4 regions of the Cellvibrio japonicus Ueda107 genome follow, and region 1 is predicted to be linked to each of the others. Evidence: predicted binding sites of a transcription regulator. Region 1 holds the regulator's gene; each other region holds the start of a gene.
What was found. Region 1 encodes sigma-54, which starts transcription at its own class of promoters, with help from an activator protein. Its sites were predicted from a motif close to TGGCACANNNNTTGCNNT; they were not measured.
Positions count from the first base shown of each region.

Region 2: the regulator sigma-54 is predicted to act here: its motif matches at 3,002-3,019, upstream of flgF (flagellar basal-body rod protein FlgF).
Region 3: the regulator sigma-54 is predicted to act here: its motif matches at 2,916-2,933, upstream of flgA (flagellar basal body P-ring formation chaperone FlgA).
Region 4: the regulator sigma-54 is predicted to act here: its motif matches at 4,245-4,262, upstream of glgC (glucose-1-phosphate adenylyltransferase).

Region 1 covers NC_010995.1:3,287,720-3,295,156, reverse strand. The annotation lists gene yjgA (ribosome biogenesis factor YjgA) at 1-410, opposite strand, end outside; gene CJA_RS13565 (HPr family phosphocarrier protein) at 477-749, opposite strand; gene rapZ (RNase adapter RapZ) at 730-1,623, opposite strand; gene ptsN (PTS IIA-like nitrogen regulatory protein PtsN) at 1,635-2,081, opposite strand; gene hpf (ribosome hibernation-promoting factor, HPF/YfiA family) at 2,159-2,449, opposite strand; gene CJA_RS13545 (RNA polymerase factor sigma-54) at 2,573-4,201, opposite strand; gene lptB (LPS export ABC transporter ATP-binding protein) at 4,442-5,167, opposite strand; gene lptA (lipopolysaccharide transport periplasmic protein LptA) at 5,172-5,687, opposite strand; gene lptC (LPS export ABC transporter periplasmic protein LptC) at 5,674-6,282, opposite strand; gene CJA_RS13525 (KdsC family phosphatase) at 6,285-6,827, opposite strand; gene CJA_RS13520 (KpsF/GutQ family sugar-phosphate isomerase) at 6,852-7,437, opposite strand, start outside.
Region 2 covers NC_010995.1:2,245,481-2,252,917, reverse strand. The annotation lists gene CJA_RS09405 (flagellar hook assembly protein FlgD) at 1-388, shown strand, start outside; gene CJA_RS09400 (flagellar hook-basal body complex protein) at 425-2,836, shown strand; gene flgF (flagellar basal-body rod protein FlgF) at 3,077-3,820, shown strand; gene flgG (flagellar basal-body rod protein FlgG) at 3,865-4,650, shown strand; gene flgH (flagellar basal body L-ring protein FlgH) at 4,665-5,354, shown strand; gene CJA_RS09380 (flagellar basal body P-ring protein FlgI) at 5,400-6,503, shown strand; gene flgJ (flagellar assembly peptidoglycan hydrolase FlgJ) at 6,504-7,437, shown strand, end outside.
Region 3 covers NC_010995.1:2,253,478-2,260,914, forward strand. The annotation lists gene flgC (flagellar basal body rod protein FlgC) at 1-211, opposite strand, end outside; gene flgB (flagellar basal body rod protein FlgB) at 246-647, opposite strand; gene CJA_RS09420 (CheR family methyltransferase) at 950-1,825, opposite strand; gene CJA_RS09425 (chemotaxis protein CheV) at 1,900-2,862, opposite strand; gene flgA (flagellar basal body P-ring formation chaperone FlgA) at 3,068-3,838, shown strand; gene flgM (flagellar biosynthesis anti-sigma factor FlgM) at 4,013-4,327, shown strand; gene CJA_RS09445 (flagella synthesis protein FlgN) at 4,410-4,886, shown strand; tRNA gene CJA_RS09450 (tRNA-Arg) at 5,009-5,085, shown strand; gene CJA_RS09455 (16S rRNA (uracil(1498)-N(3))-methyltransferase) at 5,134-5,859, shown strand; gene CJA_RS09460 (sulfurtransferase) at 5,976-6,797, shown strand; gene CJA_RS09465 (hypothetical protein) at 6,861-7,437, opposite strand, start outside.
Region 4 covers NC_010995.1:2,189,669-2,197,105, reverse strand. The annotation lists gene pgm (phosphoglucomutase (alpha-D-glucose-1,6-bisphosphate-dependent)) at 1-49, opposite strand, end outside; gene glgA (glycogen synthase GlgA) at 212-1,657, opposite strand; gene glgB (1,4-alpha-glucan branching protein GlgB) at 1,741-3,954, opposite strand; gene glgC (glucose-1-phosphate adenylyltransferase) at 4,330-5,598, shown strand; gene CJA_RS09175 (glycoside hydrolase family 57 protein) at 5,591-7,315, shown strand; gene malQ (4-alpha-glucanotransferase) at 7,370-7,437, shown strand, end outside.

The DNA of each region.
Region 1 (7,437 bases):
AGGTGCTGCACATCAATACCGGGGCAGGAGGTTACCAGGGTCTGGAAGACCTGTTTGTCGCCTTCAATCAACAGGTCGCGGTAGCGCTCTATTTGATGTTGGCGGTGGATGTACTGGTCATTGCGGTTCTGGATTTTTTCAACCGCTGCCTGGATTTCTTCGTGATTACCTTCGCGCATCAATCTGCCTATGTACTGGATTTGACGGCGGCGGGCCTCTTTAGGGGGCATTTTGCGCGCAATGTAGATGGCATCCAGCATTTGTTCACTGAGGGGAATCTGCGCCAGTTGCTTTTCATTCATATGGATCAGGCTTTCGCCCAGGGCTTGCAATGCATGCATATCGCGCTTGACCTGCGATTTGCTGCGGATGTAATCATCGGGATTGACGTCGTCGTAGTCGTAAACCATAGCAGTGCTGGCTGTGAAAAAGTGGGCGCACAGAGTAGGCAAAAGCGCCGTTAATAACAACCCGTGTTATTCCCCTTCGCCAAAATAGTCGGTCACAAGCGTACTGATTTCATCGAGCGCGTGTTGTGCATCAGCGCCATCGGCACTGACTTGCAGCTGTGTGCCCTGACCGGCTGCAAGCAGCATCAGAGACATAACGCTTTTAGCATCGACCCAATTGCCTTCACCAACACGTACCTGCACCTGTGCCTTGAACTTGCTGGCGAGGCTGGCAAGTTTGGCGGCGGCACGGGCGTGGAGGCCGCGTTTGTTAATGATCTCAAGAGTTTGCTGGAGCATGGTTATGGTGCTTCTGGTGTTTATGAATATCGCGGTGGCGCACCTGGACATCCTGGTAGTACTGGTCAAAGTGTTTTTTTAAACGTTCACTCAAGTATACGGAGCGATGTTGGCCTCCGGTGCAGCCGATGGCAATTGTGATATAGCTGCGATTATTAGCCTGGTAGCGGGGTAGCCAGCGCGTTAAATAGTGCTCTATATCAGCATACATCTCCTGGACTGTGACCTGCTCTTCGAGAAACTCAACAACGTCAGCATCCAACCCGGTCTGGGGGCGGAGGTGTGGCTTCCAATGGGGATTGGGCAGGCAGCGGGCATCGAAGACCAGGTCGGCATTAACCGGGGTGCCGTGTTTAAACCCAAAGGATTCAAACAGGATTGCCATGGTGGCTTCGGTTCGCCCCACCACCCGATCCTTAACCAGATCGCGCAATTCATGCAGGTTGAGGTGGCTGGTATCAATTGTTTGGTCGGCCGCATCGCGGATGGGTTCGAGCAGGTTTTGCTCCAGCGCTATAGCTTCTTCAAGGCTGGTGCTCTTGTCGCTTAACGGGTGTTTACGACGGGTTTCACTAAAGCGCTGGATGAGAACGGAAGGATGGGAGTCCAGGTAGATTGTGTGAAAGGGCAGATGGGCCTCTTTCAAGGTGGATACCATCTTGGGAAAGAGACTCAAATCCTGCCAGGCATTACGCACATCAATGCCTATGGCAAACTTTTGCGCCTGATCCTTGTGGATTTCAATCTGTGCAACCAGTGCGGGTAGCAGGCTAACAGGCAGGTTATCGATGCAGTTGAACCCCACATCCTCAAGGACATGGAGCGCTGTCGTTTTTCCCGATCCGGATAGACCGCTGACAATCACTAGGTGCATGTTGGACTCGCTTAGCTGATTGCGGCTTCATACAGATCCTGGTCGCTGGCGGCTGCGCGCAATTTATCGCGGTATTCCGCTTTGTTGAGCGCATTAACCAGGGATGACAGGGTCTGCAAATGTTCGTCATGGGCCTCTTCGGGCACCAGCATGGCAAACAGGATATCGACGGGCTGTGAATCTATTGCGTCAAAGTCGACTGGCTCGGTCAACGTGATCAGGGCACCAACGGTTCCCTGACAGTTTTCCACCCGGCAGTGGGGAATGGCAATGCCATAACCTATGCCGGTTGAGCCCAGGCGCTCACGTGCGATAAGGCGGCGAAATAAGTCTTCCGCATCAATATGGGTGACATCCTGGGCGATGGTGTTGGCCAACAGTTCCAGGGCTCGTTTCTTGCTGCCCCCCTCAACGCGGCAAAGCGTGCGTTTGGGGCTGATTAACGCTTGAATTTCCATAGGGTTACTGTCGTCGTATCTTCTCTTGTCGTTAAGCCCCGGCTCAGGTGCTCCGAGGCTGATTGGGTTGGTGTGGCTTAACGGTGGCTGCGCAACTTTTCTTTATGCTTGATCAACTGCCGATCCAGTTTGTCAGCCAGTGCATCAATAGCTGCGTATAAGTCTTCATGGGTCGCATCAGCAAACAAGTCTTTGCCGCTGACATGAACTGTGGCTTCTGCCTTTTGAATCAGTTTATCCACCGAGAGGATGACATGGGTATTGGTTATACGATCATGGTGATGACTGAGTCTTTCCAATTTGTTATTGACGTAATCCCTGAGCGATTCAGTAACTTCCAGATGGTGGCCACTGATAGTTATTTGCATAAGTACATCCTCTCGTTTCACGCGGACTGGTAAAAAATGACAGTTGATTCAGCAGTTGCAACTGATAACAACCTGTTGGTGCGTCCCGGCGTTCGCCATCTGTCCTGGGTATTGGGCCTGGATTTACAGGCTTTTGCGTTCATTGGATGGCGGAATATTGAGCGATTCACGGTACTTGGCGATAGTGCGCCTGGCAACCTGGATACCCTGTTCTGCCAGCAATTCGGTAATCTTGCTGTCGCTCAGGGGTTTTTTCGGATTCTCTGCGCTCACCAGCTTTTTGATGATGGCGCGTATGGCTGTCGATGAACACTCGCCGCCACTGTCTGTACTGACATGACTCGAAAAAAAGTACTTGAGTTCAAAAATCCCCTGGGGGGTATGCATGTATTTTTGCGTAGTTACCCGTGAAATAGTCGATTCGTGCATGCCGACAATTTCTGCAATATCGTGCAATACCAGGGGTTTCATGGCTTCGGGGCCATACTCGAGAAAGCCGCGCTGTTTTTCCACAATACAGCTGGCTACCTTGAGCAGGGTTTCGTTGCGGCTCTGTAAGCTTTTGAGAAACCAGCGGGCTTCCTGCAAATTATCCTTGAGGAAGGTGTTGTCGCTGCTGGAGTCAGCGCGACGCACCATAGAGGCGTAGTCTGAATTGATGCGCAAACGTGGCGCTATGTCGGGATTGAGCTCCACAATCCAGCGACTGTCACGTTTTTCCACAAAGACATCAGGCACTACATATTCAGTATCGCCGCTGGCAATAATGTCACCCGGACGCGGGTTGAGCCCCTGGATAAGTGTTACCGCCTGGCTGAGTTCTGCCTCCTTGAGCTTGGTGCGACGCATCAATTGGCGATAATCGCGGCTACCCAGGAGTGGCAGGTATTGCTTAACAATCAGTTTGGCGGGCTCCAGAAAAGGGGTTTGTGGATCAAATTGCTGGAGTTGTACCAACAGGCATTCGGACAGGTTTTGGCTGCATACACCGCAGGGATCAAATTGCTGCAGACGGTGTTGTACGGCGACCACTTCATCTTCTTCAAGCTCTTCAAGCTCTGCTGCCAGTCCATCATAGATCTCGTGGATGCTGATAGAGAGCATACCACTGGGCTCTACTGCGTCGATAATTGCCATGGCAACCAGGCGATCGCGGTCAGACATGGGGGTCAGGTTCAGTTGCCAGGTGAGGTGGTCATAAATCGAATCGGTTGTGGCGCGACGGCTCTCAAAATCGTTGTCTTCGTTATCGTAGTTACTGGAGCTGCTGCTGGAGGAGGCCTGGTAAACATCGTCCCAACTGGTATCTACCGGTAAATCAGCAGGGATGGAGTCTGACCAGTCCCCGGCGCTATCGCCAAAACTGTCGGCGTCAAAGTCCGATTCTGCCGCGGCTTCAAAGCCTTCTCCATTGCTACTGGCGTAATCATTTGATTCGCTGCTGGAATAACTGTCAGTGCTGGTACTGGAAGTGTAATTGTCGCTCAGCTGGTCTGTGGTGTTTGCTGCTGGATCTGCGGCGACCTCAAGGGTTCGCTCGTAATCACTGGTATCCGGTTCGCCAGTGTCGTAGTTGGTTTCATTGCCACCCTCGTAGTTTTCCTCCAATTCCAGCATGGGGTTGGAGTCCAGTGCTTCCTGGATTTCCTGTTGCAAGTCCAGCGTGGAAAGCTGCAATAGGCGAATGGCCTGTTGCAACTGCGGGGTCATGGTGAGTTGCTGACCGAGCTTTAATTGGAGTGATTGCTTCATTATGGGGGCAACAAAACCTGTTCAGGGTGAAACCGGGGTGGTGTCCTGGGTAGACACCGGATGTACGCAGGTATGGATAGATAAAACGCCAACCTTCTTTTAGTGGAGTTTAGACAGGCTTTGATTCCCAATCAATAAGCCTTAGCAATCTTTGTGCCTAATGATTAAAAATTAAGAATTGTCAAGTTGTTGCGGTCGCAGAAATCGCTATGTTTCCGGTTGTAGCACCCTGGGTGGTGGTTAGATACGGAAATGCTCACCCAGATAAACCTCTCGTACCCTGGGGTGTGCAAGCACTGTCTCCGGCTGGCCGGAGGCAATAATGTGACCTTCACTCACGATATAAGCAGTTTCACAGATATCCAGGGTTTCACGCACATTATGGTCAGTAATTAATACGCCAATTCCGCGATCCTTGAGGTGGCGAACAATTTCCTTAATGTCGCTTACGGAGATCGGGTCTACACCGGCAAAGGGTTCATCCAGCAAGATGAATTGTGGGTCGGTCGCCAGGGCGCGGGCGATTTCCACGCGGCGACGCTCGCCTCCGGATAGGGACATACCCAGGCTGTTGCGAATGTGGGTGATATGGAATTCACCCAAGAGGGATTCGAGTTTTTCCAGACGCTGCTTGCGGTCGAGATCCTTGCGGGTTTCAAGGATAGCCATGATGTTATCGGCGACAGACAGCTTGCGAAAAATCGATGCCTCTTGTGGCAGGTAGCCAATGCCGGCACGTGCGCGCCCGTGAATCGGCAAAGGAGTGATATCCAGATCGTCAATCAGTACGCGTCCTTTATCTGCCGGTACCAGACCCGCAATCATGTAAAAACAGGTTGTTTTACCCGCACCGTTAGGGCCGAGTAAACCGACAATGGTACCGCTATCGACGGTCATGGACACATCGACAACGACAGTGCGTTTTTTATAGCTCTTGGCAAGGTTCTGGGCGTGCAATCTGGGCATGGGGTCAGTGCTTGGCTTCGGTTTTGGGCGGAATATAGATATCGACACGAGCGCCATCAATTTGCTTGGCTTTCATGACTTCATTGATGAGGTCGTAATTGATATGCGGCGCTTTCATGACCTGGCCATCTTGCTCAATGGCGGCCTCCTCAACCAGCAGTAAATGCTCATTGTCCGGGGTATAGGTGATGCTTTTAGCGGTTGCAACAATCACCTTTTGGTCCAGGCTGGGTTGCTGTTGGAAGCGCGCAGGAGAGCCAGTGGCAACGATCTTATCCGGCGAACCGTCGGGGCGGGTGCGCACCTTGATGATATCCGCCGTAATTACCAATGAGCCCTGTTCGATGCGCACTGAACCGCTGTAGGTTGACTCACCGATTTTCTGATCAACGACCAGGGTGTCAGCTGTGCCGCGGATCACCTGGTTGCGATCTTCCGGTAAGGCCAATGCCGGGGTTGCCAGGGTGAGTAACAGGCTGCTGGCCAGAAATGCGAGGAAAGGGAGTTTAACGCGGTTCATAAATGGCTCTGACATCGGATTGCAATTGGACGCGGCTGTCGCGCATAAGCGCTGTCATACCCACGGCGTCCACCTGGCCTTTGGCGCTGCGCATCTTAACAGCTTTGTCGGTTTCGGCGTATTGCTCTGCGGGTTTTACCAGCAGCTCAGTGGTTTCTATCTGGATTAACCCCTGGCTGGCTGTCTCCTGCTGGATCAATACATCCTGGCTCAGGAAGAGCAATTTGCCATTCAGGCTGCTGCGTCCCAGATGGGCAGATAAGTGCCAGGGCGCTTCATCAGGGTTATCCTGGAAGCGTAATCTGGGGGTATCAAACAGGGTGTAATCCTGTTCGCCCGGCGCATCCGGATTGACCTGGAAATGGGTAACCAGGGGCGTGTTCAATTGATATTGCAACAAGCCCTGGGCGTTGTATTCGCGTGTTTCAACGCTGGTAATAAAGGTGTAGGGAAAGGTTTTTTCCGTATCTGCTAGCCCTGTTTTTTTACCGCTACCGTGAAACAGGCTGACAATACTGAAACTGACAACCAGGGCAATGACCAGTGTCCAGGGCGTGGTCAGTAACTCGCGCAAGCGTTGTTCGGCAGGCTTCACGATTACTGCGCTCCGGGTGTTGGCAGGTATTGGGCGAGTGCGGCCTGGTAGCTGCCCTGCGCTTGCATTAGCAGATCGCATGCAGCGCGCACAGCCCCTTCACCGCCCCGCTCTTCACTTTGCCAATGGGCGCGTTCGGCGACGGCAGCATGGGCATTGGCAACGCACAGCGCGAGGCCGACACGCGTCATTACCGTCAGGTCAGGCCAGTCATCACCCATAAAGGCTATCTGCTCCAGGGGGTAAGGGTGCTCAAGGAGTATTTCTTGCAATGCATCCCATTTGTCTTCCCGTCCCTGGACCAAAATACCAATTCCAAGGTCGCGCGCACGGCGTGCAACCAGTTCACTGGTACGCCCGGTGATAATGCCAACCCTGACACCGCTGCGTTGCAGGGCTTTGATCCCCTGTCCATCAAGGGTATTAAAACTTTTGAATTCATCGCCCTGGTTATTGAAGTAGAGGCGACCGTCGGTAAGTACCCCGTCCACATCGAGCAGCAGCAGGCGTATAGCACTCAGGCGGTTGTGTAAATTGGTGCTCATAGTTTACTCAAATCGATTTGCCGGCTAGATGATACCTGCGCGCAGGATATCGTTAATTTTTACGATGCCAATCAGGTGATTTTCTGCATTGCTGACCAGCAATACGTTAATTTTTGATTCTTCCATCAACTTTAATGCTTCTGCTGCCAGGGTGCTGTCGCGCAGTATTTTGGGATTGGGATTCATTAAGTCACCCACTTTAGCGCTGTGGATGTCCACGCCGCGATCAATACTGCGGCGCAAATCGCCATCGGTATAGATGCCCAGGAACTGCCCGGTTGCATCTGTCACTGTAGTCATACCAAAACCTTTGGCTGATATAACCATCAAGGCTTCGAGTAATGGTGTGTCAGAAGAGACCCGAGGAATTTCATCACCTGTGTGCATGATATCGGATAAACGTAGCAGGAGCTTGCGCCCCAGGGCTCCGCCGGGATGTGAAAAGGCGAAATCTTCGGCAGTAAAACCCCGTGCTTCTAACAGGGCGATAGCAAGAGCATCACCCAAAACCAGGGTTGCACTGGTACTGGAGGTGGGGGCCAGATCCAGTGGACAAGCTTCGGTAGCAACATAGATATTCAGGTGAACTTCAGCCACTTCCGCCAGAATC
Region 2 (7,437 bases), 1.0 Mb from region 1:
GCTGTATAGCGGTGGCATAGTGGCGGGCAGCGTAACCCTGGATTATGCGACTACCGATACGCAAATGCGTATCTATGATGCCAATGGTGCCCTGGTTCAAACTATTCCGGTTGGTGAATTGCCGAGTGGTGAGTCTGTATTCCGCTGGGATGGTCAGAATATTGAAATCAACGGCAACCTGCTGGATTGGGAAGCCGGAGATGATGCCGCTGCTGCTGGTCAATATCGCTTCGAAGTCACCGCGACCCAGAATGGCAAATCCGAGGCAATCGCAACATCGCTGAGCGCTAATGTGAACAGCGTGACCATTGGTGACAATGGCGAGCTGATCCTCAACCTGGCAGGCATAGGTGCAGTGGAAGCCAGCAAGGTTAAACAATTTAACTAGTGTCGATAAAAAACCTTTTACAGGTCGAGGTGTACTATGTCCTTTAATACAGCTTTAAGCGGAATTCGCGCTGCCAACACCGACTTGCAAGTGACGGGTAATAATATTGCCAACGCCAGCACAATCGGTTTTAAAAGTTCGCGTGCTGAATTCGGTGATGTATACACCAGCACCCTGTTGGGGGGAGGGGCCAATACGCCCGGTAGCGGTGTGACCATTCAAAATATTCGCCAGCAGTTTACCCAGGGCAACCTTAAATTCACCCAGAACGAACTGGATTTGTCGATTAATGGTGAAGGCTTTTTCGTGGTAGAAAAAAACGGTGAGCGTTTATTCACCCGTGCCGGTACCTTCGGCCTTGATAAAAATGGCTATATCGTTAATGGTACCGGCGCCTTGCTGCAAGGTTTTGTTGCCGATGCAAATGGCAATATCAGCGGTGTGTTAAGTGATTTGCGTGTTGATGTCAGCTCCCAGGCCCCTCGCCAGACAACCGCTGTGGATGCTTCATTCAACCTGAATGCCAACGAAAGTGTGCTGGAAACAACCGGCCAGCGTTTCAGTTCCAATGGTTCGGGTGTCAACGAAGCCCAGCAGGGGGCGAAAACCGCAACAACATCAACATTGAATGTGGGTGCAGTTTCTTTGGCTCCTAGCGGAAGTATCACCTTCTCTCCCAGCAATACCACGACCTTTACCCTGTATCGCACCGATCCGGTGACCTTGGCAACGACGTCGTCAACCATACAGCTTAACTCAGGTTCTGCTGCTTCTACCTCGGCGTTGGCTAACCTGATTAACTCTGCAAACTTTGATTCGCCGTCTCCTGTCAACGTGGAGGCCTATGCCGATGCAACAACGGGCGAGTTGCGTTTCCGCGACCTGGCAACAGGTGTTGCGTCGATTATTGCTGTTGAAGTCAACCCGGCTTCTGATGCCAACCCCTTAACTACGGCATTGAATGGTGCAGCTACCAGTGTCGGTGTTGCACATCCCACGGCGTTCCAGGCTGGGGTGCCGGAGGTTACCAATAATTACGGGTCCCATACCCTGGTTATCCGCAACCCGGGTGGTACGGATGTTACCTACATCAGTGAGTATGGTTCTTCTGCAGATAAAACCGCATCGGAATTAAATGCCCTGGCTGGTGTGAGTGCTACCGCTAATACCACTGCAACCCTGATAGGCAGCAGCTTCAGCAATAACGGCAGTTTCCGGTTGAATGGTGTTAACCTGACATCTACCGGCACGCCGGATATGACCGCGCTGCGCGATGAGATTAATGCACTCAGTACCTCGACATTGTTTGGTATCAGTGCCCAGCTGGATGATGCAGGTAATTTGCAGATTACCTCGGCAACCGGACGCGACCTGGACTTTTCTTTTGATGTCGGCGGCGGTGTTGCCCAAGTACAGGGAGCACAAGGTCCCGCCCAAACTGTTAATAACGCCACCGAAAAAGTAAAAATTGGCGGTGTGGTAACCGTAACCCTTCAAGAGGGCTACTCCATTAACAGTAGCCAACCTACTGTACCTGTGTATGGTGGCAGCTTGTACGGTTCTATCAACGTACCGAATTTTTTCACACCGGTACCGATTAATGCATTTGATCCCAATGATCAAAAAACCTATAACCATGCCACGTCAACAACAGTTTATGACAGCCTGGGTAACCCGCATGTAATGCGTCAGTTTTTTGTAAAGCAGGCTTATGATCCTGCCGATCCCAGCACCTCACCTAACCACTGGGTTATGTATGTGCAAATCGATGGCCAGAATGTGGGTGATCCCAATCCATCACTGCCATCGCCACAAAATACCCAGCCAACCATGGCATCATTCAATGTGCACTTTTATCCGGATGGTTCATTGAATCCCTTCGCAACCGATACCATGTTGATTTCCAACTGGACACCTTTGGGAACTGACGGGCAGCCAGTGGGAGCACTGGGGCCATTGAATGTGCTGCAAGGGGGTGGTGTTCCTGTTGTAGAGCCACCAACCAGCTCTAACTTTGAAGTTGATTTGGCCGGCAGCACCCAGTTTGGTAGTGTCTTTGCGGTGGAATCCCTGGATCAGAATGGTTATGCGACCGGACGTCTGGCCGGCCTGGATATCAGCACTACCGGTATTGTGTTTGCGCGTTTTACCAATGGTGAGGCACAAATATTAGGGCAGGTAGCCCTGGCGAACTTTGCCAGTGTTGATAACCTCAAGCCAACAGGCGATACCATGTGGACGCAAACCTTTGAGTCCGGTGAAGCTGTGATTGGTGCGCCAGGTTCTGCACAATTGGGGAATATCACGGCGGGTGCGGTAGAGGAATCCAACGTAGACCTGTCCGAGCAATTGGTTAACCTGATTATTGCCCAGCGCAACTATCAGGCAAACGCCAAAACCATCGAAACGGCTAACGCCACGACCCAGACCATTATCAACCTGCGTTAATTTCCGCGTTGATCCACCTCAGCGGCAAGCAGCGGCAGTGATTTGCCGCTGCTTTTTATTTTTTCTGTCACCTGTCTGTTTTAGCTATCGCCGTGGTTGGGAAAATGTTTTGCCAATCATGTAATTAGCGCATTTTTTATAATCAAAGCCCGTATTAATCCGACTTGGCACCCCTCTTGCAAAATCCCTCCCAGCGGCAACTCGAATGCCAGAAAATTAACGCTATGCGGAGCAAGCGCAGTGGACAGAGCCTTATTTATCGCCATGACTGGTGCCAAGCACAACATGCTGGCCCAGACCAATCGCGCCAATAATCTGGCCAACCTGAATACCACAGGTTTCCGTGCGGATTTTGAGCAATCGCGCAGTATGGGCGTGTATTACGGCGATGGCCAGCCCACCCGTGCCTATGCCTTAACCGAGTCTCCGTCATCCGATTTCACCGCCGGCCCCATGATAACGACCGGTAATGAATTGGATGTTGCCATCCAGGGGACCGGATTTATCGCCATCCAGGCGCCGGATGGTACCGAAGCCTATACCCGCGCCGGGAATATGACGATTGATGCCGCAGGTATGTTGCGCACTGCCAATGGCCTGCCGGTCATGGGCGCGGCAGGTCCTATCAATATCCCTGAAAACGAACGTGTGGCGGTGGGGGCTGATGGCACCATTTCCATGGTGGGCTTGGGGCAGGGGCCTGAAGCTATGGTGGAAGTGGCGCGTATCAAATTGGTTAACCCCGATGTTAAAAACCTTGAGAAGGGGGATGACGGCTTATTTCGCCAGCGTGATGGATTGAATGCCCAGCCCGCCGTCGATGTCACCCTGCGCGCTGGCATGCTTGAGGCCAGCAATGTGAATGCCGTTACTGAATTTACCCAAATTATGAGCCTTGCACGCCAATATGAAATGCAAGTGAAAGTGATGAAGGCCGCTGAGGAAAATAGCGCTGCCTCTACACAATTGTTGCAAATGTCTTAAGTCGATAGTCCAGCAAGGTTGTTTGCCAACCTGAGGAGAAAATCATGCACTCAGCGCTTTATGTCAGTAAGACCGGTTTGGCCGCCCAGGATCGCCAACTGGCGACGATTTCCAACAACCTTGCTAACGTGGCAACTGTGGGCTTTAAACGCGATCGCGCCATTTTTGAAGATTTGTTATATCAGAATCAACGCCAACCGGGCGCGCAGGAAACCCAGGAAACCCAACTGCCTTCCGGTTTGCAATTGGGTACGGGTGTCCGTGTGGTGGCAACCCAGAAAGAATTTACCGAAGGCAATATCCAGGTTACTGAACAAGCGCTGGATGTTGCTATTGATGGCCGCGGTTTCCTGCAAGTACTGCTACCCGATGGCACCATCGCCTACACGCGCAACGGCCAGTTACAGCTTAACGGTGAAGGGCAGGTTGTTAATGCCGATGGCTATTTGCTGGAGCCTGCCATTATTGTTCCCGAGGGAGTGAATAAAATCACCATCGGTAGTAATGGTACGGTTAATGCGTTTGCTCCCGGTGTTGCTGACCCTCAACAATTGGGTGATATCACCCTGACGGATTTTATTAATCCATCCGGTTTACAGGCTATCGGTGGAAATTTATTTCTGGAGACTCCCGCCAGTGGTAACCCGGTACAGGGTATACCCGGTGAGAACGGTATGGGCAGCTTGAAGCAGGGTATGTTGGAAAGCTCCAATGTGGATATCGTGGAAGAGATGGTGAATATGATTACCACCCAGCGTGCCTATGAAATGAATTCCAAGGTTGTTTCCACCGCAGACCAGATGTTGCAATACATTACCCAGAACCTCTAGGTGAGTGACTGATTATGAACATTCCTGCAATGTGTAAATGGTTACTGATGGTATCTGCAGTCTCGCTGTTGATCGGCTGTGGTGGCAATCGCAAACCCATTGCGGATGATCCGGCATATGCGCCTACCATTGCATCCAATATGTCAGTTCCGCAGCGCACAGAGGGCTCGCTTTACCAGGATGTCTATGGTGTCAGCCTGTTTAATGATCGCAAGGCACATTTTGTGGGTGATGTTATTACCGTTACCTTGAGTGAGCGAACTGTCTCCAGGAAATCATCCGGTGTAACCACCGGTAAAAAAAGTGGTGTGAATTTCAATGCCGGCCCGTTGCTGGGAGCAAATCCGACTATTAAAGATCGTGAGCTAACCACTACCCTGACACAGGATAGGACCTTTGATGGCAGTGCCGATGCGGATCAGAGCAACAGTTTGCAAGGCAATATCACGGTGACTGTTGCCGAGATATTACCCAATGGCAATCTGATTGTGCGTGGAGAAAAGTGGATCACCCTGAATCGTGGTGATGAATTTATTCGTATCAGCGGTATTGTGCGCCCGGAAGATATAGCACCTGATAACACGATTGTGTCTACCCGCCTGGCGAATGCCAAAATTTCCTACAGTGGTACCGGTGAACTGGCCAATGCACAAAAGATGGGTTGGTTATCGCGCTTTTTTAACAGTGATTTGTGGCCACTGTAATCGGAGCTTGTCATGTCGATGCTTGGTGTTGTAGTGAGGTTTTCTATGCGTAGTCTTTATTGGATAACAGCGATTGCCCTCTTTGCAATAAGTGTGGCAGCACAGGCGGAACGCATTAAAGATATCGCTAGTGTGGCCGGTGTGCGCGCTAACCAATTGGTTGGTTACGGTCTGGTTGTTGGCCTGGACGGCACTGGGGACCAAACCACACAGTCTCCTTTTACCGTGCAGTCTTTCAACAGCATGCTCAAACAATTCGGTATTACTGTGCCTGAAGGCGCGCGTATGCAAATGAAAAACGTTGCCGCTGTTATGGTGCAGGCAGAATTGCCGGCGTTTGCCAAACCGGGCCAGACACTTGATATTACTGTTTCATCGATTAGTAACGCCAAAAGTTTGCGCGGTGGTAGCTTGTTAATGACACCGTTAAAAGGCCTTGATGGGAAAGTCTACGCTGTGGCCCAGGGAAACCTGGTGGTTGGCGGCTTAAGCGCAACCGGTGCCGATGGCTCCAGGATTACCGTGAATGTGCCCAGTGCAGGTCGTATTCCCGGTGGGGCTTTAGTGGAGCGCATGGTCGAAACCAACTTTACCGCAGGGCAACCGATTGTTTTTAACCTCAACCGTGCAGACTTTACCACAGCAAATCGCTTGGCCCAGGCCATTAATAAATTTTTGGGACCTGACACAGCCCGCCCACTGGATGCGGTGTCAGTGATGGTGGATTCACCACAAAATCCGGCGCAGCGTGTGGATTTTATTGCCATGCTGGAAAACCTGGAAGTGACCCCCGGTGAAGAAGCCGCCAGGGTTATTATCAATTCGCGCACCGGCACTATTGTAGTGGGCAAAAATGTGCGCGTTTCCCCGGTGGCGGTAACCCATGGCAGCTTGACGGTGACTGTGGCTGAAAGCCTGACGGTAAGCCAACCCAATCCTTTGGGGCAGGGCACTACCGTAGTCGTGCCTAGTACCAATATCACCGCGGAAGAAAAGACTAACCCCATGTTCAAATTTGCACCCGGTGCCAGCCTGGATGACATAGTGCGCTCGGTCAATAACGTAGGTGCATCGCCCAGTGACCTGATGGCCATCCTGGAGGCGTTAAAGCAAGCCGGTGCACTTAAAGCTGAGTTGGTGGTGATTTAAATGTTACCTGTCGACATCAATGGCGCCATGACCAAAGCACAGGACACAGTATTCGACCAGCGTGGTATGAATGCTATTCGCGCCCTGGGGCGTGAACAAAGCCCGGAAGCCCTGCGTGAAGTAGCCAAAAAATTTGAGGCTATGTTTGTGCAGGAAATGCTCAAAAGCATGCGCGCGACCAATGAGGTGTTTGCAGAGGGCAGTTTATTTAGCAGTGAGCAGGAAAAGTTTCATCGCGATATGCTCGACCAGCAAATGTCTATCGAGTTGACCAATGGCCGCGGCTTGGGACTGGCTGATTACTTTTACCAAAATATGCTGCTGAACTATGGCAAACACCTTGGGCAGGAAACCGAAAACAGGGTTACGGCTGCATTGCCATTGGCATCGTCACCGATAACCGATGGCAAACTGGCAGACGTGGTCAAGTATCAGCAGTGGGGCGAAGCCCTGCGTACACTGGCGCCTGTTGTCGAAGAGGATGAGGCTGCCGATAGCGAAAATCGTTTGTTAAATGCGTACCACACAGGTGTTGATCGTTCAAACCTTGGACCTGTATATGCCAACCGCATCCATCCGGCCGGTGGCAAGTTGGCGGTCAGTCCTTCGCAGGAAAGTTTTGTTGCCATGCTTAAGCCCCATGCAGAGCAGGCGGCTAAGGCCCTGGATATTAATCCTGATGTACTGGTTGCGCAGGTAGCGCTTGAAACCGGATGGGGCAAGCACGTTATCCATACTCGCCAGGGTGAGAACAGTTTTAATTTATTCAATATCAAGGCAAGCAGTCGCTGGCAGGGCGATAGTGTTAATGTGGCTACCCTCGAATATAAGCAGGGTATGCCCCAATACGAGCGCGCCAATTTCAAAAAATACAGCAGCTATGCCGAAAGCTTTGCTGATTATGTTGCCCTGATGAAAAATAATGCACGTTACC
Region 3 (7,437 bases), 1.0 Mb from region 1:
CAAGCTCGTTTTGGCTGTAACCAGCGCCATTAAGGTTGCCCATCGCCTGTTGTGCAATCGCTGCAAAAACAGGCTGGCGGCTGCGATACACCTCATCCACACTGGAGCTGGCAGACTGTGCGTTTGCCAGGTTGCTGGCGGTTGTATTCAGGCGCAGGCTTTGTGCGTTCATGCCAGTGCCTGCGATATCGAAAATAGTGCCAAGTGCCATAATGTGTTTCCGCCTTATTCAGTTACCCTGCCCGTTACTCACCGCGAATCGCGGAGCGCAAGCCGGAAAATTTACTGTTCAGGAATTGAAAGCTGGCCTGGAATGCCAATGCGTTTTTCATGTACTCCGCATGTTCAATCTGATCTTCCACCGTATTGCCATCAATCGAGGGCTGCTGGGGAACGCGATAGAGCAAACCCTCATCCACACCGACAAATGTTGACGCGGGTATGTGTTTTTCGTTGGTGGTAGCCACATCAAAGCGCTCGGCTTTTTTCATTTGCTGCCCCAGGGCCTGTTTGAAATCAACATCGCGCGCCTTGTAATTGGGGGTATCTATATTGGCCAGGTTATTGGCCAGCACCGAAGCGCGTTCAGAGCGAAACTTGAGTGCTGATTCATGGATACCCAGGGCTTTATCGAAAGAGATGGACATAAGGCATTACCTGTAACGATCAATGGGATGATTTCCCTTGAGTGATCCACAGCAATGCGTGTGCCAACACCTACAACACACATTAACTTATTGATATTTATTGTTTTTTAAACAAAAATGGGTTTTAAAACAGAAGGCGGCAACGGCAAAGCGGCAAGAGATTACCGCCAGGATGGCCGATATGCCTGTCGCCTATAATGTACCTGCGCAGCAACGCCCCACCCTTCAACAGGTGGGAGCAGGCAAAATGCTTAAGGCGTTTTAGAAGATAAAGAAAAGGATAATGACAGGCAGGACACAGGTCAGATAGCGCGATAAACAATACCTGGCTCGCAGCGAACCATTTCAAACAGATCAGCTACACCGGCCAATCCTTCTGAAGAACCCAGGAAGAGAATGCCTCCCGGACGGAGGGACGCATGGATTTTTTGCAAAATCTGACGTTTGAGTTCCGCGTTGAAATAAATCAGTACATTGCGACAAAACACAATATCGAATTTACCCAGCACAGCATAAGAGTCCATCAAATTCATTGGCCTAAATTCAATGCGTTCCTTGATGGCAGACTTAACACGCCAGGTATTATCAGACAACTTGTCAAAATAGCGATCCAGGCGGTCCTCTGTCAGACCGCGAATCACAGAAAGGCGGTCATATTCCCCCTTGCGCGCCTGCTCTAACACGGTAGAGGATAAATCCGTAGCAATCACCTGCACCGGACGGGACAAATTACCCATCTGCAATCGCTTGTATTCCTCCACCATCATACTGATGGAATAAGGCTCTTGTCCCGAGGAGCAGGCGGCAGACCAGATACGGATTGGGCCAAACATGCGGTTGTTGGGAACCATCAATTGCGGCAAAAGAGTGTTACGCAGGTATTCATAGGGGTAGATGTCGCGAAACCAGAAGGTTTCGTTGGTTGTCATGCAATCAATGACTTGCTCACGCAACTTACGGTTAAAGCCCTGTTTAAGCACTTTAACCAGCTCGCCAAACGAATGCAGATTGTTTTCCTCCAGGATGCGACGAATACGGTTAGTCACCAGGTATTGCTTGTTGTCGCCCAGCGATATACCGCAAGCGTCCTCAAGAAACTGGCGAAACTGGTCAAACTCTCCCGGATCAATACGATCGCGAGGGTTAGGCTGACCAAAGGGGGGGGATTTGTTAATCATAAAAATCCAAAATCAGGATTACCACCTGAACACCGGGAGCATCCGCTCCCGGTATCGCGACCTATACAGGTTGATCAGGCGCCTGGTTGAACCGCAGGCAAGAGGCTCTCACCGGTCATTGCCAATACACGATCATTGACACGACGGGCCAGCTCATCCGGGTGGAACTTGGCAAGGAAATCATCCGCGCCAACCTTGCGCACCATCGCCTCATTAAACACCCCACTCAGGGAGGTGTGCAAAATAATATGCAGGTTTTTAAGCTCAGGATTATTGCGCACTTCGGCAGTAAAGGTATAACCATCCATCTCCGGCATTTCAATATCGCAGATGATCATAATCAATTCACCGTAGGGGTCCTTACCTTCCTTCAACAAGCTTTTAAGGTACGCCAGCGCTTCGGCACCATCCTTTTTCAGGGTTGTGCGAATCCCCATACCCTCAACGACACGCTGGATCTGCTTGCGCGCAATGGTTGAGTCATCAACGATAAGGACATGCCGCTGTACCGCGCGCTCGGCAATGCCATCCTGGATGACGCCTGCACTGACCTCTTCGCGGATTGGCGATACTTCAGCCAGGATTTTCTCAACATCAATAATTTCTACTAACTGGCCATCGACCTGGGTCACAGCGGTAAGGTAGTGCTCCTTACCTGCCCCCTTGGGTGGCGGGTGTATATCTCCCCAGTTCATATTCACAATTCGCTCGACCGAACGAACCAGAAACCCCTGGGCGGTACGGTTGTATTCAGTGATGATGACAAAACAACTTTCTATATCTGGTAGCGCCCGCTTACCAATCGCCAGATTCATATCCATGATTGGCAAGGTTCCACCGCGAATGTGCGCTACACCGCGCACAACGGAACTACGACCGGGAATAGCATTCAATTGCGGACATTGCAGGACTTCTTTGACCTTGAAGACGTTAATGCCATAAAGCTGCTGTCCCCCCAAACGGAACAGGAGCAGCTCGAGACGATTTTGACCAACCAGCTGGGTGCGCTGATTGACACTATCCATTACGCCAGCCATGTAGCTACCTCATTGATAGGGTGGGAAGAGGCCCCAACCAGAAACCGGGATACCGGCATAGTCTTTGCTTTTTTACCACTATCACCGCTTAGCGGCCTTAAAGCGTCAATCTTTAGCGATATACCGCTGCTGGCGACAGCTCTCTGATATACCACCGGAGAAGTTCAGTGACGCCAATTCTTACCTAGAGAGAATAGGACAAAATATGGAACTTCCTAGTTTTTATAAAACTTTCTTTGCCGCCAAGGCCAGTATTGGCCGGCAGCGGCAGCTATTTGCCGCACTCTTCATCAGTTTGGTGTTTTTATGCTCTAGCCCCGATAAAACCCAGGCCTCAGTGGTAAATCATCACTTCTACCCATTGGCAGAACTCAAACAGGATACAGCCAATTTTTTGACATCCTATTACCAGCATTTAGGAAGTCTGGAGGTGAGTGTCGGCAACCTGGATAGGCGCTTGCGCCTGAACCGCTGTAACGATCCAGTTGAATTTACCCCGCGCGACAGCTCGGGCACTGGAGGAAATATCAGCGTACAGGTGAAATGCCAGACCCAAGGTGGCTGGACTTTACATATCCCTGCGCAGGTTTCTGTATTCCGCTCTATTCCTGTCGCCATGCGCGACCTGGCTCGCGGCGAGCAAATCTCAGCAAGTGACATTCAATGGGAAACTATCAACATCAGCCTGCTGCGCCAAAGCTATCTTCTTGAAACAAAAGAAATTATTGGTCTGGAGGTCAAACGCAACATCGGTTTGGGAAGCCCGTTTCTGAGCGCATCCCTGGATGCCCCCAAGGTCATATATCGCGGTGAAACCGTCGACCTGGAGTCTTCCGTCGGCGGTATTAACGTCAGTGCCAGCGGCACGGCCCTGGCGGATGGGCGCCTCGGACAAAAGATACGGGTAAGAAACAACCAATCCGATCGCGTAGTAACAGGCACGGTTGTTGCTTCAGGAAAAGTCAGTGCACGTTAACAGGCCAATCGCGCAACAGGATTTTGTAAATAAGTTGCTAAAGTATTTGCTAAAGCGGCCGATAGCAGAAGTAAGCGCCCTAAAATCCGTCTCGGACAAGCCAATATCAAGGCTTCCTGGAACGGCCTGGCCGCAACAGCAAGACATAGCAACTGAAATACACTGGGGAAACACATGAACTTTGATACCAACAACAGCATAGGCGCCCTGGGTTCCAAAACAACCCGTGGCAAAGTCTCTGCCCCGACTACTGAGGGCAAATCCACCACGCCGGAAAAGGCAGCTGCCCGCACGGATATCGGCGACCAGGTTGTCTTGAGCCAGGAGGCGCAAAGCGCTGGCCGCCTGCAGGCCAAAATCAACAGCCTGCCCGATGCCAACCTGGAGCGAGTTGCAGAAATTCGTCGCGCCATTGCCGAAGGCCGATTCGAAATCAATCCTGAACGCATAGCCGAAAACATGCTCAACCAGGAAGATTTATTGAATTAACAGGGGCTAACGCACCCTCAGGTACTGCCCCCCAGTCATTGCCTGTGGAATAAAACCCCATACACAAAACGCAGAGGTTGCTATGTCTCTTGATGCTAACCAATTGCGCCAGATGCTGGCGCAGGATACCGACGCTGTCCATCAGCTCAAAACCCTGCTTCTGCAGGAGCGCGATTTACTTCCCAGCCGCAACCACGATCAACTGAGCCAAATCCTCGAACAAAAAACGGTATTGGTTGACCAGCTCAACCAACACGCCCAGATTCGCCAGCAACTCCTGCGCACATTGGGACTGCCAGAAAATGCCGATGGCTGGGATCTGTTTCTGCAGCGCAATAGCCTCACCCTGTCGCTGCGCGACGGCTGGAAACAATTAATGGAAGATGTTGCCGAGTGCAAAGCACTCAATGAAATCAATGGAAAACTTATTGCCCGCTCACGCCAGACACTGGATCACCTGCTCAACCTGCTGCGCGGCAAGGCACCCGCACCGAGCCTCTACACGGCCAATGGCGAGCAAACCCAGCAGAGCCACTCCCATACCCTCGCTAAAGCCTGATCCACTTTCTGCTGCTAATCCATGCCCTGTTGACAGCCCCATTGCCAACAGGGCAACACAATCTGCGCTAACGCCTTGGATTCTCACGCAAAACTACCTACAATGCCGTCTCTTTTTTTCCTGCTCCGGTAGCTCAGTTGGATAGAGCAGCCGCCTCCTAAGCGGCAGGTCGGACGTTCAAATCGTCTCCGGGGCACCATCTCTCAATAGCCTGATTGGCCGGCAAAACACTCGCGGTGCAACTCCCATGAATCTGGTGCTTCTCACAGAACAAGACCTGGAGTCCAGTCATGGCAACCTCTGGCGAGCGCGCATCCGGGATGTCCGTCGCTACTCCCATATCACCCGTATCCACGGCGCCAAGGTGGGCGATAGCCTCAAGGCCGGCATCCTCAATGGCCCCATAGGACAAGCACAAATACTGCAACTAACCGATCAGGAGATTCTGGTTGAGCTAAACAACCTGGAGCTGGTATCGCCACCAGCGCTCCCCCTGACACTGATGCTGGGGCTACCGCGCCCTAAAATGCTCAAGCGTATTTTTCAAACCATTGCCACGCTGGGTGTGAAGCAGCTCTACCTTATTAATTCCTATCGCGTGGAAAAAAGTTATTGGCAAACCCCCTTCCTGCAAGACGATGCCATACACGAACAGCTTATTCTCGGCCTCGAACAGGGATGCGATACCCAACTCCCGGAAGTCCACCTGATCAAACGTTTTAAACCCTTTGTTGAAGATCATTTACCCGACCTGATTGGACATTCACGGGCACTGGTTGCCCACCCCTACACAGAAGCACCCTGTCCACGCGAATTGAATAAACCCGTCACATTAGCGGTTGGACCTGAAGGTGGATTTATCCCTTACGAAGTGGATATGCTCGTCCGCAACGGCTTTACGCCCATCACCCTGGGGCAGCGGATTTTGCGTGTCGAAACAGCCATTCCCTTTCTCTTAAGCCGCCTGTTTTAACAAAACAAGCCCATTGCGAAAAACAACAAAAAACGCACAAAACGTACATTTTTTATATTCACAAGCCTAATAAATAGTGCGAATATGCGGCGATAGTATTTATAAGACCCGCCATCATGAACCGCTTGATAACCGCCAGTGAGCTGAAACAACACATCAACAAAGGTGCGATTATTTTCGATTGCCGCTTCCGCCTGAACGATCCCGATTGGGGGCGCCAGGCTTATCGCCAAGGGCATATTCCCGGCGCTTTCTACCTGCATTTGAATGAAGATCTTTCATCACCGGTTCAAGCCCATGGCGGTCGCCATCCTCTTCCCCAATGGCAAACACTGGTTCACACACTGAACCGTGCAGGGGTTACACCACAATCCAGCATACTACTTTACGATGATGCGCGTTTTGCCTATGCAGCTCGCGCCTGGTGGTTATTAAAACAAATAGGATTGCACGATGTTGCATTGCTCGATGGTGGATTTGAAGCCTGGGTAGCCATGGGTGGAGCCCTGGACAGGAGAGAGCCCAATCCCAGGGCTGGCAATTTAAAAATAGCCTCAATCACGGCAGCCATACGTGAGCGTACCGACATTATTGCTAATGGCGATCAATATCTATTGATCGACTCTCGTGAACCCAAGCGCTATCGAGGCGAAGAAGAGCCTATCGATCCGGTTGCTGGCCATATCCCGGGAGCCTTGAATTTTCCATGGCAGGAGGTCACCGATGATAAAGGCTTTTGCAAACCTGTCGAGCAACAACAAGCTCGTTGGCAAACCGCCAATACATCAAAGGAGATTGTGGTCTACTGTGGCTCCGGCGTAACTGCTTGCGTTAATTTATTCTCCCTTGAGCTTGCTGGTATTCCCGCCACCCTCTATCCAGGAAGCTGGAGTGATTGGTGCAGTTATACAGACGCACCGATTGCTACAGCAGAATAAAAACCACTCTTCCCCTGAAAATAAAACGGAGGCAATTGCCTCCGTTTTATTTTGCATCAATGACTATTGCGCATATTCATACTCAATACGGACATCCCACGGATTACCATCATAATCATCCAGGTTGGAGCGGCCATGGTAGCGCATCAAATAACGGCCATTGGGATCGTAGGCGATGTAAATCGGGTCGGCAAACAGTGATGCAAAAGCACGCGCAGGAGCAATACGGAAATAAATCCAGTCCTTGCCATAATCCTTATCGTACGCGGGAGAATCCGTACCTTTAACCACACGAACCTCAAGAGCGATAGTTGTCATACGGATAGGATACGCAAGGTCAAAACGCAGACGCTTACCCGCAACCAGCTGATCCCAGTTCAATTGGATATAGGCATCAAAGCCGGCATCTATCACAACACGGGCATTATCAAACAGGGTCTTACTGTTATTCACCTTGCCCTTACGATAGTTCAGTATCAATCGGGGACCATCAAACTTGGCCGAGATCTGCTCGTTATCACGAATATCCGTGAAATCAAACTCCGGCTGGAATAAAGCCCCGTTATAAGTCAGCGTCTTACTGGCGAACCTGTCACCGCCAGGTGTCAGATAGTGGACACGAACCTGGCGGTTTTCATCA
Region 4 (7,437 bases), 1.1 Mb from region 1:
CCAACATATCCAGTGGCAGTAACTTTCCAGCATAGGGGCTGATGGGCATAGCGAACTCCTGGCGATAATTCCGTATAGATCCGGTGAGTTGTTGTTATAAATAAACAACCGCTGGCCTTGGAGCGCCGTTCACAGGAGCATTTGGCCAGCGGTTGCGAGAGTTGTTTTGGTCGCGCTTATAGTCTAACAAGCCTGTAAAAACCTGGCGATCTCAAGAGCATAGATTTGCGTAGATCGCCTCATAGGCTTTTGCGCTTTGCTCCCAGGATGAGTCACGGTTCATCGCATTAATCTGTAACTGTTTCCAGGTGGCGGGCTGACGATAGGCATCCAGTGCCCTCAGGATAGCGGCGTGCAGGTCCAGGGCATCCGGGGAGTGGAACACAAAGCCATTGGCATCTTCACCGGGATTATCCAGTGGACGCTCCTGCACCGTATCTTTCAGGCCGCCAACCGCATGGACAACAGGCAATGTGCCATAGCGCAGGCTGTACATCTGGTTAAGGCCGCAGGGCTCAAAAATCGAGGGCATGAGGAAAATATCGCATCCCGCTTCAATCTGGTGGGCCAAGCCTTCGTCATAGCCAATCGTGACAGACACCCGATCAGGATATTGCCGGGCTACTTCACGCAGGCGCTGCTCATAGTGGGGGAAGCCGCTGCCGAGGACAACCAACTGGCAATCCTGCTCCAGCAGTAAAGGCAGTTGGTTAAGGATGAGGTCAATACCTTTTTGGTCGACCAGGCGGCCAATGAATCCCAGTAGGGGCACATCGGCGTTAAGCGCCAGCCCCAGCGTTTCCTGTAGCGCCAGTTTGTTTTTGGTTTTGTTACCCAGGGTGCGGCGGTTGTAAGTCGCTGCGAGGTGTTTGTCTTTTCCGGGATTCCATTCATCGGTATCAATACCATTCAAAATACCGCTCAGTGATTCCTGGCGATAGCGGATCAAACCATCGAGTCCATAGCCGTGTTCGGGCAACTGGATCTCTTGTGCATAGCTGGGGCTGACCGTGGTAATAAAATCCGCAAAGGCCAAACCGCCTTTCATGAACGACATTTGCCCATAAAACTCCAGGCGCTCGTGGTGCCAAAAGGCCGGGGGCAGGTTGAGCTCACCAAATGCCTGGTAGGAAAAAAGCCCGCGATAGGCAAGGTTGTGAATGGTAAACAGGGTGGCCGGCCGCTCCGGGTGCAGGGAGAGCAGGGCGGGAATCAACCCTGTCTGCCAATCATTGCAATGGACGATGTCCGGTTGCCAGTTGAGTCCTGCCTGGTTAAGGGCAATGGCTTCAGCAGCACGGGCAAACCAGTAAAAACGGAGGTGATTGTCGTACCAATCATTACCATCGGCCCCACAATAGGGATTGCCGGCGCGCGCCGAGAATTCCGGTATATCGACCAGCCAGACGGTCACCCGCGTTCCCGGCAGGCGAGTTTGGTGCAGGGTTAGGTTGATGTCATCCAGGCTAATCTCGCCCAGGGTTTTAAGTCCTTGACTGGCCGCCTTGGCTAATAAGGACTCATAGGCCGGCAGCAGGATGCGGACATCATGACCCAGTTTGAGCAGGGCCCTGGGCAGGCTCGCGGCAACATCGGCAAGGCCACCCGTCTTAATAAGTGGATAGGCTTCACTGGTCGCAAATAAGATCGAATGCATGGCTAATCCCTACTATTGACTGTGTCGTTGATGGAAAAGCATCGAGCAGATACGCTCGATGCGGCAATAGCTTGCTCGTTATCTCAGGCGAGTTTGAGCAACAGGCCCCCAAGTGGCGGCAGGGTCACTTCCAGCGACTGGCCGTGGTTCATCCAGGGCACAGGCTGGGTGTAGAGCGGGTTGGCATTACCCAGGTTGCTACCTCCATAAAACTGGGAGTCAGAATTGAACACTTCCTGGTATTGCCCGGCCACAGGCACACCTATACGGTAGTTGTAACGGGGCACCGGCGTAAAATTCAGGATAACCAGGGTGAACTCGCTATCGCTGGAACGAATATAACTGATGATGGATTGGGTACTGTCATGGCAATCAATCCATTCAAAACCATCGCCGCGAAAATTGCGTTGGTAGAGCGATGGAACCTGCCGGTACAAATGGTTGAGGTCCTTCACCGCCGATTGCACACCCTGGTGTGGGCCGTAATCGAGCAGGTGCCAATCGAGTGAGCGCCCATGGGCCCATTCGCTCCATTGGGCAAATTCGCCCCCCATAAACAGTAGTTTGCTGCCGGGATAGGTATACAAGTAGGTATAGAGCAGGCGCAAGTTGGCAAACTTCTGCCAATCGTCTCCCGGCATTTTGTTAATCATGCTGCCTTTGCCATGCACCACTTCATCGTGGGAAAACGGCAGTTGGAAGTTCTCGGTAAAGGCGTACATCATGCCGAAGGTTAATTGGTTATGGTGATACTGGCGGTGGACTGGCTCCCTACTCATATACTCCAGGGTGTCGTGCATCCAGCCCATATTCCATTTCATCGAGAAACCCAGGCCGCCAACCCAGGTAGGACGGGTGACTTGTGGCCAGGCGGTGGATTCTTCGGCGATCACCAGGGCACCGGAATGCTGGCCATGGCAGATCGCGTTTAGTTGTTGCAGGAAGGTCATGGCCTCCAGGTTTTCATTACCGCCGTGGATATTGGGAATCCACTCGCCCGGTTGGCGGGAATAATCCAGGTGCAGCATGGATGCGACCGCATCTACCCGCAGGCCATCAATGTGATATTCCTTTAACCAAAACAGGGCATTGGCCAGCAGGAAGTTACGCACCTCACTGCGGCCATAGTTGTAGATCAAGGTGCCCCAGTCCCTGTGCTCGCCCAAGCGTGGGTCTTCATGCTCATAAAGTGCTGAACCATCAAAGCGCGCCAGGGCATGGGCGTCTTTGGGAAAGTGGGCGGGCACCCAATCGAGGATAATGCCGATACCCTGCTGGTGCAGGTGATCTACGAAATAACGGAAGTCATCGGGTGAACCAAAGCGACTGGTAGGCGCATAGTAGCCCGTGGTCTGGTATCCCCAGGAATCGTCCAGCGGATGCTCGCTGACCGGCAGTATTTCAACATGGGTAAAGCCCATGTATTTCACATAATCCGCCAGCTGGTGGGCCAGCTCGCGATAACTTAAAAACTCACCGGCCCAACCGCGGCGCCAGGACCCCAAATGCACCTCATATATAGAGAGGGGAGAGGCCTGCCAATCCCAGTGGGCACGATGTTCCATCCAGTCCGCGTCCTGCCAGGCAAATGCTGAATCGGCTGTAATGATGGAGCTGGTACTGGGACGATGTTCGAAGGACTGGCCATAGGGGTCTGACTTCAGGAATACCGCACCTGTCTGGCGGTTGCGGATTTCAAACTTATACAGGTCGCCCGGCTGAACACCCGGGATAAATAATTCCCACAAACCGCTGCTACCGCGCACACGCATGGGATGGTGACGGCCATCCCAATCGTTGAAATTGCCAACGACGCTGATTCGCTCGGCATTGGGGGCCCAGGTGGCAAAAAGCACCCCATTGATGCCATCCACCTGGCGAGGGTGTGCACCCAAAAGATTGTAAATGTTCCAATGTTGACCTTCAGCGAACAGGTGCATATCCAGTTCGCCCAATTGTGGTGCAAAGGCGTAGGGATCATAATGAACCCGGTGTTGGTTGTGGCGGTCGTACCATTCAATTTGATAGTGGACGGGAAGCTGCTGCCCCAAACCGTACCACTCAAAGAAATCAGTTCCCGGAAGGCGGTTCAATGGGGCAATTTGTCTGTTTTGTCTGTTAATTACCAGCTCGGCTGAACGTGCGCCTGGCAGGTAAACCCGAACCAGGGTGTCGGCGGTTGCAGTTGGAACGGGGAGGGAGTGTCTACCCAAAACCTCAAAGGGATCGTGGTGTGTTGCAGTAATAATACGTAGCAAATCTTGACTTAAGTGTTGTTCTTGCTTGGGATTCGACATTCCATCCTTCCTAATTAATAACGCGTGCCAGGATTGGCATACAACATCGACAGGTATCACCGACACACAAACGTAATACCCATGGGATTTACTAGCTTAGCTATTGTCCTTCATTTTTGTTGCATCCAGGTTTTCAAAATTTTTTAAACACGTCCAGGGATTTGCAGGTTCAGTGCCAAACTTGTGTCTACAATTGGATTGTTCCGGTGAGGGTATGTTACCGCATTGTGTCTCACCGCATGCCTTTCAGATTTTGTTATTCAATCCGTGTTTTGAGCTCGATCAAGCTTTGGCATTGATATTGCTCCTACACTGGGGTAACCCGGGACGACAGAATCCTATCCACAAAAGATAACGCTTAAGGAATCGCTTTTAATGAGTACACCACATACTTCGGGCCGTTTTGTCAGTCGTCTTACCCGTGAAACCCTGGCGGTTATTTTGGCAGGAGGCAGGGGCTCACGCCTCCACCAATTAACTGATTGGCGTGCCAAGCCTGCTGTGCATTTTGGTGGTAAATTTCGCATCATCGATTTCCCGCTATCCAATTGCGTCAACTCGGGAATTCGTCGTATTAGTGTGCTTACGCAATACAAATCCCACTCACTCGATCGCCATATACAACGCGGGTGGGGGTTCCTGGGTGGCGAGATGGGTGAGTTCGTGGAATTGTTGCCTGCGCAACAGCGCCTGGACGAATCCTGGTATGCCGGCACGGCAGACGCAGTGGTGCAAAACCTGGATATCATTCGCCGCCACAATCCCGAATATGTATTAATTCTTGCCGGTGATCATATTTATAAAATGGACTACGGCACCATGATTGCTGCCCACGTTGAAAGGGGAGCGGATATCACCGTAGGCTGTATTGAAGTACCCCTGGACATTGCCCATGCCTTCGGCGTAATGGACATGGATAAAGACCACCGCATTGTTAAATTTACCGAGAAACCCGCCAATCCCGAACCCATGCCGGGCAAACCTGACAAGGCACTGGCCTCTATGGGGATCTACGTTTTCAGTACCAAAGTGCTGTACCAACAACTTATGAAAGATCGCGATAATCCCAATTCATCACACGACTTTGGTAAAGATATTATTCCGTCCATGATTAAAAACAATCGCGTGATGGCCTTCCCATTCCGCGATCCGGTTTCCGGTGGCGATGCCTATTGGCGTGATGTGGGGACAGTAGACTCCCTGTGGGAGTCCAACCTGGAGCTGGCGGGAGTAAACCCGGAGCTGGATTTGTATGACGAAGCTTGGCCAATCTGGACGCACCAGGAACAAGTCCCTCCGGCCAAGTTTGTCTTCGACCAGGATAACCGTCGCGGTATTGCGATAGATTCCCTGATTGCCGGGGGTTGTATTGTATCGGGGTCGACAGTGCGGCATTCGCTGTTATTCCCTCGCGTGCGGGTGCACTCCTACTGTGAAATTTCCGATTCAGTTGTGTTCCCCAATGTGGAAATCCATCGCAATTGTAAAATCCGCCGCGCCCTTATTGATCGCTATTGCAAAATCCCCGAGGGAACCGTAATCGGTTACAACCTTGAGGAAGACAAGAAACGTTTTCATGTATCGCCCAAAGGGGTAGTACTGGTCACTCCAGATATGTTGGGACAGGATGATATTTATGGTTAATGCCGGCAAAACCAAAGTTGTTTTCTTATGGCACATGCACCAGCCGGATTATCGCGACATTATTACCGGTGAATACTATTTCCCATGGACCTATCTTCACGCCATCAAGGATTATGTGGACATGGCTGCACACATTGAGCTCCAGCCCAAAGCCAAGGCAGTCGTGAATTTCGCACCTATCCTGCTGGAACAGCTAGACGACTATGCCGAGCAAATCCAGTCACATCTTTCATCGCACACCAACATCAAGGATGCCGTCCTGGCATCCTTAACCGACATCGCCTTGCCGCCGCCAGGTTCTACTGCATTTGCAGGCTTGGTGGAAAAGCTCCTGCGTGCAAACCGCGAACGCTTGATTGAGCGTTTCCCGGATTATCGGGAACTCGCGGATATTGCCAGCAGTTTTTCCCATCAGCCCCATTTGTGTCGCTACCTCAGCGAGCAATACCTGGTTGATCTTTGTGTCTGGTATCACTTGTCCTGGACCGCCGAAATCGTGCGCCGTACCGACTCGCGCATTACGCGCCTGCAAGACAAAGCGCGCGGTTTCAACATGGATGACCGCCGTTTGTTGATGACAGTTATTGGCGAGTTGGTTGCCTCTGTTGTGCCGCGCTATCGCAAACTGGCTGAAAATGGCCAGGTAGAACTTTGCATGAGCCCCTACGCACATCCCATTGTGCCTTTGTTGATCGATATCAACAGCGCCAAAGAGGCAATGCCGGATGTTACCTTGCCCAATGCCATCCACTACCCGGATGGTCGCAACCGTGCCAAATGGCATCTCAATGAAGGTATCAGGAGCTTCGAGCATTACTTTGGCGTGCGCCCACGTGGCTGTTGGGCATCGGAGGGCGCCCTGAGTGACGCGACCCTGGCGCTCTTGCATGAGGCCAAATTTGAATGGGCCGCCACCGGTGATTCCGTATTGCATAACACCCTGCGCCATGAACAAAACCAGGCTGTAGCACAGCGCCTGCAAGAGCAGCATATTTCCCTGCATCGCGCCTATGAATTTGCACAGGTGCCCTTAAAAACCTTTTTTCGCGATGATGGTCTTTCTGACCTTATCGGGTTCAAATATTCCAATTGGCATTCCGACGATGCGGTGGGCGATTTGATCAATCACATGGTCAACATTGCCAATAGCGCCAACGACCCCGCCAATACGGTGATTTCCGTCATCATGGATGGTGAAAACGCCTGGGAATATTTTCCGGAAAACGCCTATCACTTTTTATCGACACTCTATCGCTCCCTGTCTGATCATCCACAGTTGGCAATGGCAACCTATGCCGAAGTGTTGGATCAACAACAGCCAATCCCAACCGAGATGCCACATCTGGTCGCGGGCAGTTGGGTTTATGGCACCTTTTCAACCTGGATTGGCGATCGTGACAAAAACCGTGGCTGGGATATGCTCTGTGAGGCCAAATCCCATGTAGACAATGCACTTAAAACCAAAACCTTTACCGCCGAGCGGCTCGCGCAAATTGAAAAACAATTAGCCCTGTGCGAGGGATCTGACTGGTTTTGGTGGTTTGGCGATTACAATCCGGCACAAAGTGTGAGTGATTTTGAATATCTCTATCGTCGCCATTTGAGTAACTTATATGCACTTATTGAAGAGCCGGTGCCGGCTTATCTTGCGCAGGTTATCAGTGTTGGCGGTGGTGACCCTGCCAGCGGCGGTGTTATGCGCCATGGGCATGCCTGATTAACTGCAGGCAGGACAGTTCATCAACTTGCTTTTCCTTCGGGGAATTTTTTCATGTCGAGCACCCAGGCTCAGGTCAGTTTTTTTTCACAACGTCGCGCCGGAGTGCTCCTGCATCCAAC